DNA from 3 places in the Exiguobacterium alkaliphilum genome. Region 1 is predicted to be linked to each of the others. Evidence: riboswitches for the same ligand, from Rfam matches in the RefSeq annotation. Region 1 holds a riboswitch; each other region holds the start of a gene.
What was found. Region 1 has a riboswitch for thiamine pyrophosphate ahead of thiW (energy coupling factor transporter S component ThiW). Riboswitches for the same ligand answer to the same signal wherever they lie in the genome.
Positions count from the first base shown of each region.

Region 1 (5,822 bases):
AGTGCTATGCGCTTTGTCTCGACGAACGACCGGTTGGCTTCATGATGATTGGGGCGGAGAACAAAATCGACCGCTACGTGTGGCTCGACCGTTTTATGATGGATGCGCGTGAACAGGGAAAGGGGCTCGGAGCTTGCTTTCTACAGTTGGCACTCATCTTCATTCAAGACCGATTCGACGTGGATGACATTGTCCTCAGTTTACACGCGGCAAATGAACCGGCGAAGCGGTTTTATCAGCGAGGTGGATTCGTCGATAGCGGCCGCATCGACGAATGGAACGGAGAAGCGATTTGGGTGTATCACGTCAAACAGGGACAACCGTCATGAGGCGGTCGTCCCTGTTTTCGTTGTGGTCGCTTTAACCGAATTCCCGGCCATGAAGAAACAGATGATGGCGATGAAGCCGAAGAGCGGGATGAACCAATTTTGCGCCAACAGATCCATGACGGTCGGTTCCTCAGGCCAAACGCCTGTAGCGACCAAGGCGTGCCAACGCGTATACGCCGCGATACGCTCTAACGTAAATAAAAGGGCGGTGATCACAAGAGCAGTCGCTCCAATCAGCCCTAACTGTAATCGAGTCAATCCAGGCACTCCTTCCGAATGATATACCCTTATTTTACCATTGTTTTGAATGGAAAGGAGAGGCCAAACGACTCAATTATTGTTTGAGAGCAGGACGCAATTGCTTAACGCGAGCGAGCACAATCCAGCCGAGTAAGGCGCCGGTCACGCTCGAAGCGAGAAAGGCCGGGAAAAAGAAGAACGCGCCGAACTCAGACCCCATCAAGATTTTCGCGTAAGGCACGGCGATGAGCGAGGCGATGACCCCTGTGCCAATCACTTCACCGATTGCGGCGAAGGCGACGCGGTTCGTCTTCATATAGAAGATTCCGGCGAGAAGTGCACCAATCATGCCGCCAGGGAACGCGAGTAGGGAGCCGGTACCGGTCATGACCCGTACGAGTCCGGTCACAAAGGCGACGAGGACGGCACCGAGCGGGCCGACGGTAACAGCCGCGATGACGTTCACCATATGTTGGATGGGGAAAGCCCGGGCGACTCCGGTCGGAATTGAGATGAACAGTGAGCCGATGATGGCGATGGCGACGAGCATTGCCATCCAAGTGAGTTGTTGAATACGCATGGATCAGTCTCCTTTCAAAATGAAAACGCCACTTCTCCAAAAGGAAAAGTGGCGTGGAACAGACGAATCCCATGCCACTTCCCTACGCTGGTATGAGCCAGATCAGGTTCAAAGGGTCCGGCGTTTGCCGTCTCAGCCCGAAGGCTCCCCTAGTGGTCGTTTATTATATGGAGTATACCATATCGTTACAGCAACAGTTCCTTCAATCGTGGCCGGATTACGAAATAGACGATGCCACTGAAAAGAACGTATAAAAGAAACGAGAAGCCGATGTTTAGAAGCCATGGGATTGTGCCCATGAACACAGTGGCAGCCGCCGACAGGAACCAATTGAGTGAAAGCATGAGCCCGACAAAACTGAGCGACATCGTTGTAGCGTAGGCGCCGATGCGACTTCGGAAGACGCGCTTGACGAGTAGGCCGATACAAAGGCTGACGACGGCAGTCGCTCCTAGCAACATATACAGAATAGTATCAACCGAATATGGATATAAGGAATAGGCGAAAGCCATGGGATGTCCTCCTTTAGAAGATGGGATGAACCCCGAAGTCACCGGGTATGAATGTTCTCAAGCAGATGGTTGTAATCCGTTTCGTTCCAAAACAGCGGAGCGATCGATTCCGGTCCTTTGAAGATTTCACCGTCTCGGTCATAGACGATGGCGTAACCATCCTCGACTTCAAAGACGATTAAATCCGCGGTAACTTCGGTCACGCCGTCCCCGGCGATAATGACATCCTCAAGCGGCTCGCGGGCGATTGATACGCCCCATTCGTCGAGCTCGACGATGAGCGCAGACGTATAGGCATGCCGATTATAGATTGATTGAAACACATCTTGTGTCAACGTGACGTCTTCCGGTGGGGCGCTCGTCCCATATTTCCGTTTCTCGATTTCCTCGACGAACTGTAAGAACGACGTTTCTTGCCAAAAGAGCGGCGCAATCGCTTCCGTCCCGTTCGCAATCCACCCGTCCTCGTCTTCATACACCGTGGCGTACGTTCCATCGTCGAGTTGGAACGGATAGACGTCTGCATAAGTGTGGTGGATGCCGTTACCAGTAATGACGACCCGTTCGAACGTCTCACGAAATGGCGTGAGTCCGTTCGCCTCGAGGGTTTCAAGTAATTTTTCGGCGACTTCGTGTTGGTCGAAGACGTCCTTGAAGTCCTCCCGTGTCCATTCGCTCATGATTTCTGGCCCAGGTTCGTTCGAATCCGCTGGAATGACCGGCTTTTCGATTGGATCGGTACAGCCTGCGAGTAACAGTAGGCCCAACCCGAATATAAATAAACGTGTAATGCTGCTCACCCTTTAATCATACAAATTTTACCTATTATGAAGAAGCGTAGCATGGATGGAAACGGATGAGAACCTATACACGTTTTCGTTGGGGGTGTAGTAAGGCGTGAGGCGGTCAGGTTCACTGAACAGAATCTGTACGACTGAACAGGGAACTGTCGGATTTTGGCGAACTGTTAAAGCAAACGAGCTATGAAGGAGCGATTACGATGCCAAAACGAAAATTTGCCAATCGACGGGACTGGGAGCGGATTCTTGAGCACCGCTATGCCCAGATGGACGTCCATGACGAACATTTCTCAGGGACGGTCGCCTTGTTTCAAATCGATGCGGTCCGGGCCCCGCAGTATAAGCAACATAACGGAGAGGAATTCATCGTGGCCGACGTCGGCTATGCGTGGCTCCAATATTTCCCGGACAATGAACCGTTCGGAGTGACGGTCATGTTTAATGACACGGGCCACATCGTCCAGTGGTACATCGATATCGTCGAGGCGATTGGCTATGAGGACGGAATTCCCTATATGGACGACTTGTTGCTCGACATCTTGGTCTTCCCGAACGGGGATGTCGTCCGGAAAGACGAGGACGAGTTTGAAGAAGCGAGGCTGACTGGCGAGTTGACGCCGGAGCTCGTTGCGAAAGGATGGCACGATTTTGAAGAGACGCTCAAGCGGATCGAACGAAACGACTTCGTCTACTTTGACCTTGCACAAGGGCATTACGAGACATTGAAGCAAATGCTTTGAACGCGCGGCTTCCTTTGATACAGTGAAAGAAAACCGCAGGGGGATCAATTATGAGACAGATTGACATCGATACGTGGCCACGAAAGAAGCATTACGAGTTTTTCAAGGCGTTCGCCGCCCCGCACTTTAACGTGACGGCGACGCTCGACGTCACAAAATTACATACGCATGCGAAGACAACCGGACAATCGTTTTTCAAGCTGTTCTTGTACGGCGTGGTCAAGACGGCGAACACGATTCCAGAGTTTCGATACCGGATGCGCGGAGAGACCGTCGTCGAGCATGACGTCGTCCATCCGTCGTTCACCGTCATGATGGACGGGGACGTGTTCAACTTTTGTACCGTCTCGTTCAAAGAGTCGTTCCCCGCGTTTATGGAAACTGTTGCGGCACGAATGGAGGAGGCGAAGCGAAACGTCTACGTCGGAGACGAGGAGTCGGATGATTTGCTCTTCATCACGAGTGTGCCGTGGGTGTCGTTCACGAGTATCAGCCATCCGATCAACGACGAGAAGCACGATAGCGTCCCACGCATCGCCTGGGGAAAGTTCACGGCAACGGGTGACCGAATGATGATCCCACTCTCCGTCCAAGCTCACCATGCCCTCGTCGACGGGGTGCACGTCGGCCGGTTTTACGAAGCACTGCAGACGTGGCTCGATGAGTTGAGCGACTTGCAAGTGCCGGTCCGTACGGAAGAGAAAGGACTCGACGAGGCGATTCGCCTCCGGGAGAACGGGGAGCTCGAACGTGCCAAACAACTGCTCCTCGTGTTGCTGCGTCAAGACGAGAAGAATCCGCGCCTGCACGCCCATTGCGCCTGGTGTTATGACGCACTTGGGGAAGAGCGACAAGCTGTCCCACACTACGAACGGGCGATTCGCCTCGGCCTCGCCGGAGACGAGTTACGGGAGACATACATCGGGCTCGGCAGCACGTACCGGGCGCTCGGCCGCTACGAGGATGCCGAAGCGTTGTTCACGAAAGCGATTGAACAGTTTCCGGACATCGGGGCGCTCAAAGCGTTCCAAGCGATGACCCGTTACAACCTCGGACGTCACAGTGAAGCGACCGGCACGTTGCTCGAACTGCTCGCAAACCCGAATCCGGATGACAGCATCAAACGGTATCGTCGCGCCATCGCGTTTTACGCGCGTAACTTGGACGAGACGTATGACTAAGGAGAACCGAATGATCACACTGCAACCAATCACAGACCAAAACTGCTATACGTGTTGTCAGCTCACGTTGAGTGACGCGTAACAGACGTACATGGAACCGAACGCGATTTCCTTGCTATAACCGACGGGGGACGACTCGGCACCGAACCGATCGTCGTCGGCTATCATCCTGATAACATGGGCGTGCATCGAGTATATGAACGCTTGGGCTTTGTCGATGAAGGCAATCGCTTCGGGCAGGAGAGGGCGGTCGTTCGCCGTATGTGAACAGATGACATTCCGTCATCTGTTTTTTTTTTGCAGGCAAATGGATTGACCGACGCTTTTCCTCGTGTTATATTTATCTCGAATTAAAGATATTTAAATTTAAAGTATTGTTTTCTCTCAGCAAAGGAGGGGAACACATGGAAGAACGGAAAACCTTAAAAGCCATCACAGTGTTGCTTCGAGCCTCGCAATCGATTCAAGACGTGGTCAAGCACGAAGTCGCCGATTACGGACTGAATCCGACCGAGTTCTCGGTGCTTGAACTGCTGTACCATAAAGGTGACCAACCGATTCAAATGATCGGTAAAAAGGTATTATTGACGAGCGGGAGCATGACGTACATCGTCGACCGGCTCGAAGCGAAAGGATACTTGATTCGCAAAGCATGTCCGAGCGACCGGCGCGTTACGTATGCGGCGCTAACTGATGAAGGTGACGCCCTCATGTCGCGCATCTTTCCAGCTCATGAACAACGGATGGAAGATCTGTTCGACGGACTCGATTTAGCAGACACGATTACTCAATTGAAGACGATTGGCAAACGCGCCGAAGCGTCAAAAAATTTTAATTAATTATCTCGAAATCAAGATTTTGAAGGAGCGATTACGATGAATCATGTAAAAGGAATTCACCACGTGACGGCGATTACGAGCAGCGCCGAAAAGAACTACGATTTCTTCACGAACGTCCTTGGAATGCGTCTCGTCAAAAAGACGGTCAACCAAGACGACATTCAGACGTACCACTTATTTTTCGCCGATGACAAAGGCAGCGCCGGGACAGATATGACGTTCTTTGATTTCCCTGGCATCCCAAAAGGCGTGCATGGGACGAACGAGATAGCCAAGACGTCGTTCCGTGTCCCGACCGATGAGGCGCTCACGTATTGGGAACGTCGCTTCGACCGCCTCGGCGTGAAGCATGAAGGCATCGCCGAGCAGTTCGGCAAGAAGACGCTTTCGTTCGTTGACTTCGACGAACAGGCGTACCAGCTCATCTCAGATGAGTTTAACGTCGGCGTCGCGTCAGGCGAACCGTGGAAAAATGGCCCGGTGCCACTTGAGTACGCCATCACGGGCCTCGGTCCAATCTTTATCCGCATCGCGGACTTTACGTATTTCAAACAAGTGATGGAGCAAGTCATGTTGTTCGAACAAATCGGACAAGAAGGCG
Region 1 is NZ_CP073101.1:497,675-503,496, forward strand. It holds gene KB235_RS02675 (GNAT family N-acetyltransferase) at 1-329, shown strand, start outside; gene KB235_RS02680 (hypothetical protein) at 324-587, opposite strand; gene thiW (energy coupling factor transporter S component ThiW) at 664-1,149, opposite strand; TPP riboswitch at 1,212-1,310, opposite strand; gene KB235_RS02690 (hypothetical protein) at 1,335-1,661, opposite strand; gene KB235_RS02695 (hypothetical protein) at 1,700-2,461, opposite strand; gene KB235_RS02700 (ribonuclease FAU-1 family protein) at 2,662-3,201, shown strand; gene KB235_RS02705 (tetratricopeptide repeat protein) at 3,252-4,382, shown strand; gene KB235_RS02710 (MarR family winged helix-turn-helix transcriptional regulator) at 4,787-5,221, shown strand; gene KB235_RS02715 (ring-cleaving dioxygenase) at 5,258-5,822, shown strand, end outside.

Region 2 (5,822 bases), 1.2 Mb from region 1:
AACCGAAATCCGACGAAGACGCTATAGGCGATCTTCGGTGATAGCTTGCCTTGTTGCATCAAGCTGTAGACGAAACGCTTCGGGTCCGTCGTCAGCGTAAACAACAGTGAGAGTGCCGTGAACGCCAAGACGCGCAAGGCGAGCGTCACGGCAAGGCGCACGTTCTCTTCCGTCACGTCGTTGCCGAACAGCGTGAACACGACCGCCCCACCCGCCTCTCTTCCGAAGACGAGCGTCGTCCAGAGTGTCCCGATCGCGGTCAATAGAAACGGGATCATGAACAGTCCCCACCGCCGCCAGCTCACGTCGGCGAACAGTGTTTGCAGGAGGAGCGTGCCGGTAAAGACGAGCAGCGGGGTCCATGGGTTGTACATGAAGGCGAGACCGAACATGAGGCACGTCACGGTCAAAAACTTGAGCGTCGGGTTCATCTCATGAAACGTCATCCCATCCCCTCCATCCATAACCCATGAGCCTGAAGGAGTTCCGGCTGCTCCCAAAGCGATGCGTCATACGGACCGTTCAACTTCCCGTCGTGCATCAAATAATACGTATTCGCAGCCCGGGCGAAGTTGAGGTCGTGCGTCACGAACAGCACGGCCTGACCGTCACGTGCCCGTTCTTCCATCAAGTCATAAAGCGCACCGAGCGACGCCTCGTCTTGTCCGGCGGTCGGTTCATCGAACGCGATGAGTCGTTTCCCAGAGAGCAACATCACGCCAATCGCGAGTCGGCGCTTTTGTCCGTGACTGAGCGAGAGCGGATGGGCGTCATGTAATCGCTCGAGACCGAGCCGCGTCAACACGTCTTCAATCGGGTGATCGTGTCCGTACGCGAGCTCGTGCGCCACCTCGCTCGTGACGAACAGGTGTGCCGGCGATTGCGGGACGAGCCCGACGTCGCGATGGTTCCGGGCGAGACTCCTGAGCCATGTCGATTTGCCGCTCCCGTTACGACCGAGGATGGCGACGACCTCTCCCTCGGCGACGGTCAAGTCACTCGCTGCGAGTTCGAATTCTTTTCGTTTTAAATTCGGTATGTGAAATAAGTTGTGTTCCCCTTTTTCGCTCGTAATCGGTGCGAACGTATAGTCGGGGCGCATCTCGAACGGTCCATCGTAGACGATTCGCCCCTCCATAAGTTCGACTTGCCGGTCGAAGAAATCGCCCCACACGTACGGGCGATGTTCGATGACGACGACGTTGACGCTACGGGCGACGCCGTCGAGCCAACGGACGAACCGAGCCGCGGTCTCCGGGTCGAGATGGGCGAGCGGTTCATCAAGGAGGAGCCATTCCGGACGGCCAATCAGTGCACAGGCGACGGCGATTTGCTGCTTCTCGCCACCAGACAAGTCATGGATGTGGCGATGTCGATAATTGTCGAGCCGCAACGTCCGTAACATCATCTCGACGCGCCCCATCATCTCCTCGCGGGGGACGTGAAAGTTTTCGAGCGTAAAGATCAGCTCTTCCTCGACCGTCTGCATGACGAACTGACTGTCGGGGTCTTGGAACACGGTGCCGACCCGACGATTCACCTCGCCGGCCGCGTACGTGTCATACGGCCGGTCGAACAAGTCGAGCCTTCCGGTCACGATGCCGTCACAGTTGTCCGGATAGAGCCGGTTCATCATGGCGAACAGTGTCGATTTCCCCGACCCGCTCGCCCCGCTGATGAGCGTCCGTCCATCCCGGAGCGTGAGCGTGACGTCTGCCAACACGTCTTTCGACTTGCCAGGATAACGAAACGTCAACTGCTCCGCCTCAACCATGGACGCGTCCTTGCCTTGCGAGTGCATAACCTTCGAGCGCCCCCGTCCTGAGCAACAAGTCACTCAAGATTTTGCCACCGAGACCTGCGATGAGCATGCCGCTCGTCGCGCGCAGGGCGAACATCGTCGCCACGTACGTCGGGCTGAGCGCTGCGAGGCCTCCCATGACGTATGTATATGCGAAACTCGTCACGGCCGCACCGAACCCGGCGAGCATGAGCACCCACAGGTCGTATCGTTTGTAGCCGGTCACGGCGAATGCCGCCTCGGCCCCGAGCCCTTGAATGATCCCGACGAGAATGATGCGTGGCCCGATGGCGTTCCCGATCATCATCTCAATCGTCGCCGCGAGCACTTCAGACAAAAAGGCCGCACCGGGCTTTCGGATGATATACGCCGCGATAATCGAGACGATGAACCAAATCCCGAAAATCCATTCATAGGCGATCGGTCCAATCAGGCCGGCCCACAAGTTGCCGATGTGGACGAATGCCAAATAGACGACGGCGAAGACGACCGATAAAATTGACAATAAGACGATCTCTTTTAACTTCCACGATTTAAGCATCGTGTCGTCCCTCATGTGACGGACTGTTCACACTGAACGTCACCGTCATGACGACGTGGCTCATCTTCGCCCGTACCCGGTCGAACGTCGCCTCATAAAACGAGAACACCGGCTCGATGTCGCCGTGGATGCCGGAGGCGTAATGCATCGACTCGTTGAACACGCCCCGCGCTTTCGCGAAATCGATCTCTTCATAGATGATGTCCATATAATTCAGGTCCCCGAGCGGATAAAGTGCGAACTGGGAGGAGACGTATTGGGTCGCGACCTTACCGTTCGCCGGCTCGCTCGTCACGTCGAGCAAGTTGTCCCCCATCGTGTCACCCGGGCAACCGACCGAGAACGTCCCGCTCATCGAGACGTGCGTCCCTGTCTTCGTCGCATGCGACAAGACGGCTTTGGCCACATCGAACACATGCTCACTGCGTCCCCGGATGACCGTCGAGACGTCGTCGGTGTGACGCCAGACGTTCTGTAAGTCCGTCTCGTTCAATGCCCCTTTGATGACGCTGACGAAATCGGACGTCATCGGGCTCAGTGTAAAGCGGAACCCGACGATCGGGCTCGTTCCACATTGGTTGTTCATGTTGTATTCCCCCTTTTTCTATATGCACAAAAAAGCCGCATCCATGAGAATGCGGCCACTCGTCCAATAAAATCCATCAGAAAAAGTGCCACACTTCCTCACGCCGGTATTACCCGGATCGAGTCATAAGGGATTGGAGCCATGCTCACATCTCAGCCGAAGCACCCCTAGTGTAGTCCAATGTATGCGGTTTGGTCATGCAAGGAACAGTATAGACGACCGTTCTCGATTTGTAAACGGTTTATGAGAAAGTGACGACACCGTTCCCTGGGAGCGTGTCTTTGAGCGTCGCCCAGTCGAGCGCCATCTCGGCATCTGTCAACAAGCAGGCGTCGAGCGCTGATTCGACGGTCGCGCGGTCCATCCGTTGCCCGATCAAGACGAGCTCGGTCTGGCGGTCGCCGTACGGTTCGATGTAGTCGTCGGCGAGCTCCGGTTCTGCCGCGAACATCAAGCGCCGCTCCTCTTCCGGGAGCGTCGCGAGCCAGCGTCCGGCATGCTCGAGCGTCGAGGCGTATCCGGCCTGGGAGAACAAGCAGGCGATGTCGTTGCGCGAGGCGATCCAAAGGAACCCTTTCGCCCGGACGACTTCCTCTGGGAACTGCTCAATCCACGCGTGGAGCCGCTCCGGGTGGAACGGGCGACGCCGACGATAGACGAACGAGCTGATGCCGTATTTCTCGGTCTCCGGCGTGTGTTCTTCCGCCTCAAGCTCTTGGATCCAGCCGGCCGAATGCATCGCCTGCTCGAAATCGAACAGGTTGACGTCTAGCAGTTCCGTCAAATCGACGTTCGAATGGACCGACGTCAACAGTTTTGCTGACGGGTTGAGCGTCTTCAATAAACCTGCCATCTCGTTCAGCTCGGTCTCGGATACCCGGTCTGCCTTGTTCAGGACGATGATATCGGCGAACTCGACCTGGTCGACGAGCAGGTCGACGACTTCGCGGACGTCCGTCTCATCGATCGCCTGTTTCCGCTCATGGAGCGACTCGCCGGAATTGAAATCTTTCAAGAACCGGTAAGCGTCGACGACGGTCACCATCGCATCGATGTAGACACGGCTCGTCAAATCGATACCGAGCGCATCATCGGCGTACGTGAACGTCTGCGCGACGGGAATCGGTTCCGAGATGCCGGACGACTCGATGATGATCCCATCGAGCTCACGGTCGTTCGTGAGCTCTTGGACCGCCTCGAGGAGGTCTTCACGGAGCGTGCAACAGATGCAACCGTTCGACAGCTCGACTAGCTTCTCATCGGTCCGCGAAAATCCACTTTGTTCGATTAAACGCTCATCGATATTCAATTCGCTCATATCATTGACGATGACGGCATACTTCTTGCCGGTGCGATTGTTTAAAATATGGTTCATTAACGTCGTCTTGCCGCTCCCAAGATAGCCTGACAACACGGTGATTGGAATTCGTTTCATCATTAACAGCCCCCAAATAGTAATCATTACTTTTTAGATAATGAACGGGATTGACCATCTTGTCAACAAAAAAACACGCTCGCAAGGAGCGTGTTTCAGGCATGGCTATTCTTCGAGTGCTTTCCGTTCCGCCTCTGAGCGTGGATAAGCGTTCGCCTGCCACTCGGCCCGATAAATCGAATCGAGCTGCGTCAAGCCGACCTCATCCTCATCTTTGTCCGCGTCGACGCTCGGCGTCTCGTCCCATTTCGGTTCGAGGTAAGAATGATCGTTCGTCTCGCGGTCGTCGAGGTACTTCTTCACCCCGACTCGCGCCACCGCCGCGAGCGCGAGACCGATTCCTACGCGAACGAGCATGCGTTTCACCATGATTCTCCCTCCTTAACGTCCGAAACGATAAAGTGGCATCCCTTTCACTTCCGTATCGATTTTAAACACCGACCCGGCATCCGGATACGTTTCGAGCGCCTCGTCATCCATCCCTTCACGCGCGGTCGTGATGGCGAGTTGCTTCAAGTCGTCCCCGATGAAACAGCATGACGTCACGTTCGGCGCCGGCACCATGACTTCGAGCACTTTCTCGCCCGTCTCGGGGTTCCAGCGCGAGACGCGACCGCCGGCGAAGTGGGCGATCCATAAATGACCCTCTTCGTCCGAGGTCATGCCGTCAGGGAAGCCGTCCTCATCCTTAAATTCGACGACGACCTCCCCTTCCCCAAACGTACCGGACGACAAGTCGTATGGATAACGTCGAACCGTCTCGGTCGGCGTGTCGATGTGATAAAACCATTTGTGGTCCGGTGACCACGTCAAACCGTTTGATAAGGTCAGACCTGTGAGCATCTCTTCGGTCGTGCCGTCGCGGTCCAACCGATAGAGTGTGGCCTCATTCTCCTCGTCTTCCAAATGGAGCGTTCCCGCAAAGATTCGTCCATACGGGTCGGCCTTGCCGTCGTTGAATCGAAGCACGCCGTCCGCATCATCGAGTTCGACGAGCTTGTCGAGTTGTTTTGAGGACTCGTCCCATTCATAGATACCGTCCTTCAATCCGACGATGACACCGTCCGTCACTTTCGGAACGGCGAAGCCGATCTGTTGGCCCATATCGGCTGAAGAGAGCTCATCTTCTTTCTCATCGTACCACCAGAGCGTGTGCCCTTCTATGTCGACCCAGTAGAATCGCTTCAACTCAGCGTCCCAACACGGCCCTTCCCCAAGCGTATTTCTGACTCGAATCCAACATGTCGCGTTCACGTTCTCCATAAAATAGCCTCCACTCTCTCCTGTGATGTCAAAAGACTATTCCCTAGACCGGACGTCTCTAGTCCTATTTCTGAAAATTGTTTATCCTGTCCTGCGTCCGGACGTCAACAAAAAAACTCCCGCTGAGGTTAGCGGGAGAATCGACTTATTTGGCACCTTCCACGTTCATATGCTTGCTGCGGAGCTGTCCGCAGGC
Region 2 is NZ_CP073101.1:1,683,789-1,689,610, reverse strand. It holds gene KB235_RS08715 (energy-coupling factor transporter transmembrane component T family protein) at 1-446, opposite strand, end outside; gene KB235_RS08710 (ABC transporter ATP-binding protein) at 443-1,774, opposite strand; gene KB235_RS08705 (ECF transporter S component) at 1,767-2,342, opposite strand; gene KB235_RS08700 (YkoF family thiamine/hydroxymethylpyrimidine-binding protein) at 2,335-2,928, opposite strand; TPP riboswitch at 3,007-3,107, opposite strand; gene KB235_RS08695 (GTP-binding protein) at 3,170-4,363, opposite strand; gene KB235_RS08690 (hypothetical protein) at 4,469-4,732, opposite strand; gene KB235_RS08685 (SMP-30/gluconolactonase/LRE family protein) at 4,745-5,626, opposite strand; gene rlmN (dual-specificity RNA methyltransferase RlmN) at 5,772-5,822, opposite strand, start outside.
Region 2: linked by a shared signal. The riboswitch ahead of KB235_RS08700 (YkoF family thiamine/hydroxymethylpyrimidine-binding protein) and the one ahead of thiW (energy coupling factor transporter S component ThiW) in region 1 are both predicted to bind thiamine pyrophosphate.

Region 3 (5,822 bases), 1.3 Mb from region 1:
TACTTCACGCGACTTTGCACGTTATATGCTACTTCTGACACTTTCGTACCGTAGCTGACAATAATGTGCATGTCGATATGTACATCATCACCATCTTGTCGTACGACGACACCGCGCGCGTAGTTCTCACGTTTCAATAGTTCCGCGATTCCGTCTTTCAATTGAGCTTGAGACGCCATGCCGACGACTCCGAAACATTCCATCGCCGCGCCACCCGCGAGTGTTGCCACGACGTCGTTCGTAATGTCAATATTGCCATATGTTGTCTTCATATCAATTGCCATATGGAGTAGCCTCCTTCATTCGGAATGATTCCTTCACTACATTCTACAATATCTACCTCGTTATTTAAAGGACCTGCTCCTAAACTCGGTCAATTGTGGTCGTAACCCTCATCCATTATTAAAATCCTTACCAGTAATGTCAAGTTTTTTTCTTGTCATACTATTATTTTCTAGTTGCATCGGGAAAAAACCCGTGCTAATATAAACGAGTGTCTATTAGGACGAACCCACATAAAAAAGGAGGGGAAACGCATGGCACGTAAATGCTACGTAACAGGTAAATCACCTAAGTCAGGTAACAACCGTTCGCACGCACTCAACAAGACGAAACGTACTTGGGGTGTAAACGTACAAAAAGTTCGTATTCTCGTTGACGGTAAACCGAAACGCGTTTGGGTTTCAGCTCGCGCTCTTAAATCAGGTCTCGTTGAACGCGTATAATCTTATACACGAACGAAACAAATCCCAGCGGCATGCGCCGATGGGATTTTTTTTGTGCTTATTTTTTGACGTACAAGACGAGGACCATACCGTCATGTACGACGAGTTCTGCCGTTTTTGCGTCCCACTCGTTTGAAATCGTCAACGCCTCGTGGCTGACGACGTCGTGACGGTCGAGCGGGTATTTGACGCCACGGATCGTGACGTTCGCCCGCTTCCATGGAATGAGCGACAAATAATGGTCGTCACGCCGCGCAAGCGCGTGTCGGCCCTCCCGTGCGAGAGAGACGATTTGGCCGTCGGCATAAAGACACATCTCCGGGTAAGCCTCGAGCAACCCGATGTTCCCGAGCGTCATGTCGAGCCTGCCTCCGAGCGCTCCGTAGACGAGCATCTCGTCAGCCCCATGCCCGCGTGCCGCCTCGAGGGCGATCTCGAGGTCGGTCACGTCTTTTTCAGACGGATAGCGTAACGCCTCATCCGGTACGACTCCCGTGAACGAATCGAAGTCGCCGACGACGAGGTTCGGTTCAATCCCTTGGGCGAGGAGCGTCGCGTAACCCCCGTCGACGGCGATGACGTAATCGACGTCGTCGGGAAGAGACGGAACGGGTGACGGACTAGCCGCCACAATCAAGACACGCATTAGCGGACGTCCCGCGTGGCGAGCGTCGCGAAGCGCGGCGCCGTCGTGAACAAGAGCACGAGCACAATCGTCGCAATCAAGAAGGACGGGAGCATATACGTCATGTTATAGCCGAGCGAATAGGCGACGACCGGCCCTTCCGCATATTGGGCGAAGAAGACGATTCCCGACAGGACGTGCGCGGCGTAACGGAGGAGCGAACCGAGGAGCGCCCCGAGCACCAAATAGAGGACGAGCGTCTTTTTCGAACCGTCTTTGGCGGCCCGTTTCACTTGTCCGGCGAAGACGCCCGCCATCCCGACGAGGCCATACGCGAACGTGTAGTCGACTAAAAATTGGACCGGCGTGAAGATGTAGGCGCCGAACAGCAGTTGGAGCGTCCCGACGAGCGCGCCGGTCGCGAGACCGCCTTTTAATCCATGGCGATACGCCATCACGAAAATCGGCAACATGACGAGTGTGATCGACCCACCTTGCGGCATCCGATACGGCATGAGCAAATCAAAGATCAAGGCGAGCGCCGAGAAGAGTGAAATCTCAATCAGCGCCTGTAGTGTTAATTTTTGTTTCATTTTCCATTTCCCCCTTTATCGTAAAGAACGACAAAAAGCAGCATGACGTAAACGCCATGCTGCTTGGATTCGCAACGTGCATTTTCGCCACATCCCTACGTCCGTGTGAACGGAACAGGTTCAAAGGGTTAGCGCATGCCTCTCAGCCACAGATGTGACACCCCTTGCGACAATATTTGTTGTTCTATCCTCGATTATACACGAGATGCGTTGCGAATGCCATCGATTGCTGCTTTATAGTCCGGTTCGTTGTAAATCGCCGAGCCCGCAACGAGGACGTCAGCCCCTGCGTCGATGCACAGTTTCGCCGTCGTCGCGTTCACGCCGCCATCAATCTCGATTTCAAAGTCGAGCCCACGTGCTTGACGCATCTCGCGGAGTGCCGCGATTTTCGGAACGACCGACTCGATGAACGCCTGCCCCCCAAAGCCCGGGTTCACGGTCATAAGAAGCACCATGTCGACGTCTTGGACGACATGCTCAATCGTACTGATTGGCGTATGCGGGTTCAAGACGACCCCACTTTTCGCCCCGGCCGCCTTGATTTGTTGCAAGACGCGATGTACGTGATTCGTCGCCTCGACGTGGATCGTGACGATGTCCGCTCCCGCTTTAATGAAATCATCGACGAACCGTTCCGGCTGGTCAATCATCAAGTGGACGTCCAATACCATGTCGGTCTTTTGACGTAAGCTCGAAAGGACAGGCAAGCCAATCGAGATGTTCGGGACGAACTGTCCGTCCATGACGTCAAAATGGATATAATCGGCCCCGGCCGTCTCGACCGCTTTCACTTCTGCTTCTAGGTTGGCGAAGTCCGCCGCTAAAATCGATGGTGCAATTTTAATCATCAGTTCAGTACCTCCGTTGTCTATCGTTAATCTCTTCCATAAACGTAACATAGTTGTCGTAACGAGTGGAAGCGATTTCGCCCGATTCGACGCCCGCCTTGACGGCACAGCCCGGCTCGTTCACGTGGGCACAGCCCCGGAACTTGCAGTCGTCATGTCGTTCGACGAACTCGGGGAAGCACCAACGCAACTCTTCCGCTTCGAGCTCTTGTGGGAACTCGAGGCTTGAGAAGCCAGGCGTGTCGGCGACGAGACCACCGCCGAGTTGAATCAGCGTGACATGACGCGTCGTATGCTTCCCGCGGCCGAGCGACTTCGAGATTTTCCCGGTCGCAAGCTCAAGATCTGGCGCGACGGCGTTCAACAGTGAACTCTTCCCGACACCGGTCTGGCCCGCAAATACACTTGTCTTCGCCTCGAACAAGTCCCGTATCGCCTCGACCCCAGACCCTTTCTCTGTCGACGTCTCGATGACGTCATAGCCAATCGACCGATAGAGCGAAGCCGCCTGTTCAATTGCTTCCATCTCATCCTCATTCAGCAGGTCCATCTTCGTCAACACGATGATCGGATGAATCTGTTTCGATTCAATCAAGACGAGAAAACGATCGAGCAAGTGATACGAGAACGCCGGTTCCTTCACCGAGAACAGTAAGAACGCTTGATCGATATTGGCGATCGGTGGTCGGACGAGGTGGTTCGACCGCTCGTCGACGGCTAAAATGTAGCCGGTCCCGTCTTTTTGATCTTGAATCTCAACATCGTCTCCGACGACCGGCGAGATGTTGCGATTACGGAAATTTCCGCGTGCACGACAGCGAATCTCTTGCTTTGTTTCTGTCATGACATCGTAAAAACCGCCTTGTAGGCGAATGATCGTTCCTTTCATCCTGTTTCCTCCTAGAAAAAGAGGTGACGCGCACGCCACCTCTTTGTTATTGTGCATCCTTCGCTTGGGCGTACGTGACCGAGTCGGTCCGAACGACTTCCCCATCGACTTCAATCGTCGCCGTCCCGACTTCGTCAGGCGCGATGACGAGCGTATAGGAGTATGTCGTCGTCTCCGTTATCTTATCACGGAGCACTTCAATCTCGCCACGCGCATCGACCGTCCGAATGACGACCTCGACGGGATCAGGCGTCTCGCCATCTGCCGGTGGTTCGATCTCTACGCTCACTTCTCGTTCGATGGACGCATCCGTCGGTTCGACACCGAGCGAGACGATGACCGTCAATTCCGTACCTGGGTCAACGGCCGTGCCTGCTGTCGGCAGCTGGCGGATGATTTGGTTCGAAGGTACGCTCGTCGAATACTCGTCACGCTTGACGATTTTCAAGTTGTTTTGTTCGGCGTACGTCGTCGCTTCTTCGAACGTGTAACCGGCCAAGTTGGCAAGTTCGATTTTATTGCTGCCCGTCGACACGACGAGCGTGACCGTCACTTCTGACGGGACGACTTCTTCGCCCGGAGCGAGCGATTGTGAGATGACATCTCCGTTATCGACCGTCTCCGAAGCTTCTTTTTGGATGTCGATATCCGTGAAGTCCAAGTCTTTCAACGTTCGCTCTGCCGCCGACTGGGACAACCCTTCGACGTCCGGCATCCGGACCGTCTCTTTCCCTGCCGAGACGACGAGCGTGACCGTCGTACCGCGTTTTGGCTTCCGTCCGGCCGGTGGATTTTGTGAAATGACGTTACCAGCTTCGATGTTGTCACTAGCCCGTTCCGTCACATCGACGACGAAGCCCGAAGCCTCGAGTTCTGTCGTCGCCTCGTCTTCAGTCATTCCGACGACGTCAGGTACGACGGACCGTGACATCTCGTCTGCGACGACGTACGCCCCGATTCCACCGCCGATGAGTAACAGCGCGAGCAATAACCAGAGCCACCATTTGCGTTTCTTCGGCTTCTTGGCGTCCGGTTTCGGTTCGACCGGTGCGACCGGTTTCGACGGCTGCTCGCTCGGTGGCGTCGTCTCTTCCGCGACGACCGGTGCCATGACGAGCGTCTGGTCGAACGCATCTTGTTCCGCATTCACTCGTTTCGGCTCGTTCGCGCGCGCCGGATCGAGTGAAGTCATGCAGTCTTTCTTGAATGAGGCGACCGACGTGTGTCGTGCGCCAGGCGATTTCGCGAGCGCCTGCATGATACAGTTCTCGAGCGCTTGCGGAATCTTCGGGTTCAAGTCCATCGGTCGAATCGGGTCGTCTTGCAGATGCTGAAGTGCGACGGCGACCGGTGTCTCTCCGATGAACGGAACACGTCCGGTCACGAGTTCGTACAACACGGCACCGAGCGAATAAATATCCGATTTCTCGTCGGCGAACTTTCCACGTGCCTGCTCTGGTGAGAAGTAATGGACCGAGCCGAGCACCGACATCGTATGCGTGAGCGTCGCGTTCGACATGGCGACGGCGATGCCGAAGTCCGTCACTTTCACGTTCCCGTTTTGGTCGATCATCATGTTTTGCGGTTTGATGTCGCGATGGATGATTCGGTTCGCATGGGCGTGGTCAATTGCATCACAAATCTGTCCCATGATGCGTAACGCCTCTTCGACAGATATGTATTCTTCTTGCAAGTATTGTTTGAGCGTCATCCCATCGACATGTTCCATGACGATATAATAGATGTCTTGCTCATCCCCGACGTCATAGATGGCGACGATGTTCGGATGGTTGAGGCTAGTTGCCGCGTGGGCTTCTCGTTCGAACCGTCGGATAAACTGTTCGTTATGCGAGAATTCAGATCGTAACACTTTGATGGCGACAGTACGGTTCAAAATCTCATCGTGGGCCCGATAGACATTTGCCATACCCCCGCTGCCGATTTGCTGTTCGATCCGATAACGATCGTTAATTCGTTCTCCGCTTCGCATCGGATTCATCCTCTCTTTCTATCTGTAAATTGGACGATAGCGACGGTAATGTTGTCGCTTCCGCCCAAGCGGTTGGCTTGATTGATCAATTGATCGGCTTTGACGTCAGCAGAAATCGGACGTTCGAGCACGAGCAAAATATCTTCATC
Region 3 is NZ_CP073101.1:2,134,049-2,139,870, forward strand. It holds gene KB235_RS11040 (Asp23/Gls24 family envelope stress response protein) at 1-284, opposite strand, end outside; gene rpmB (50S ribosomal protein L28) at 537-725, shown strand; gene KB235_RS11050 (thiamine diphosphokinase) at 784-1,371, opposite strand; gene thiT (energy-coupled thiamine transporter ThiT) at 1,371-1,943, opposite strand; TPP riboswitch at 2,019-2,118, opposite strand; gene rpe (ribulose-phosphate 3-epimerase) at 2,138-2,794, opposite strand; gene rsgA (ribosome small subunit-dependent GTPase A) at 2,799-3,683, opposite strand; gene pknB (Stk1 family PASTA domain-containing Ser/Thr kinase) at 3,730-5,673, opposite strand; gene KB235_RS11075 (Stp1/IreP family PP2C-type Ser/Thr phosphatase) at 5,679-5,822, opposite strand, start outside.
Region 3: linked by a shared signal. The riboswitch ahead of thiT (energy-coupled thiamine transporter ThiT) and the one ahead of thiW (energy coupling factor transporter S component ThiW) in region 1 are both predicted to bind thiamine pyrophosphate.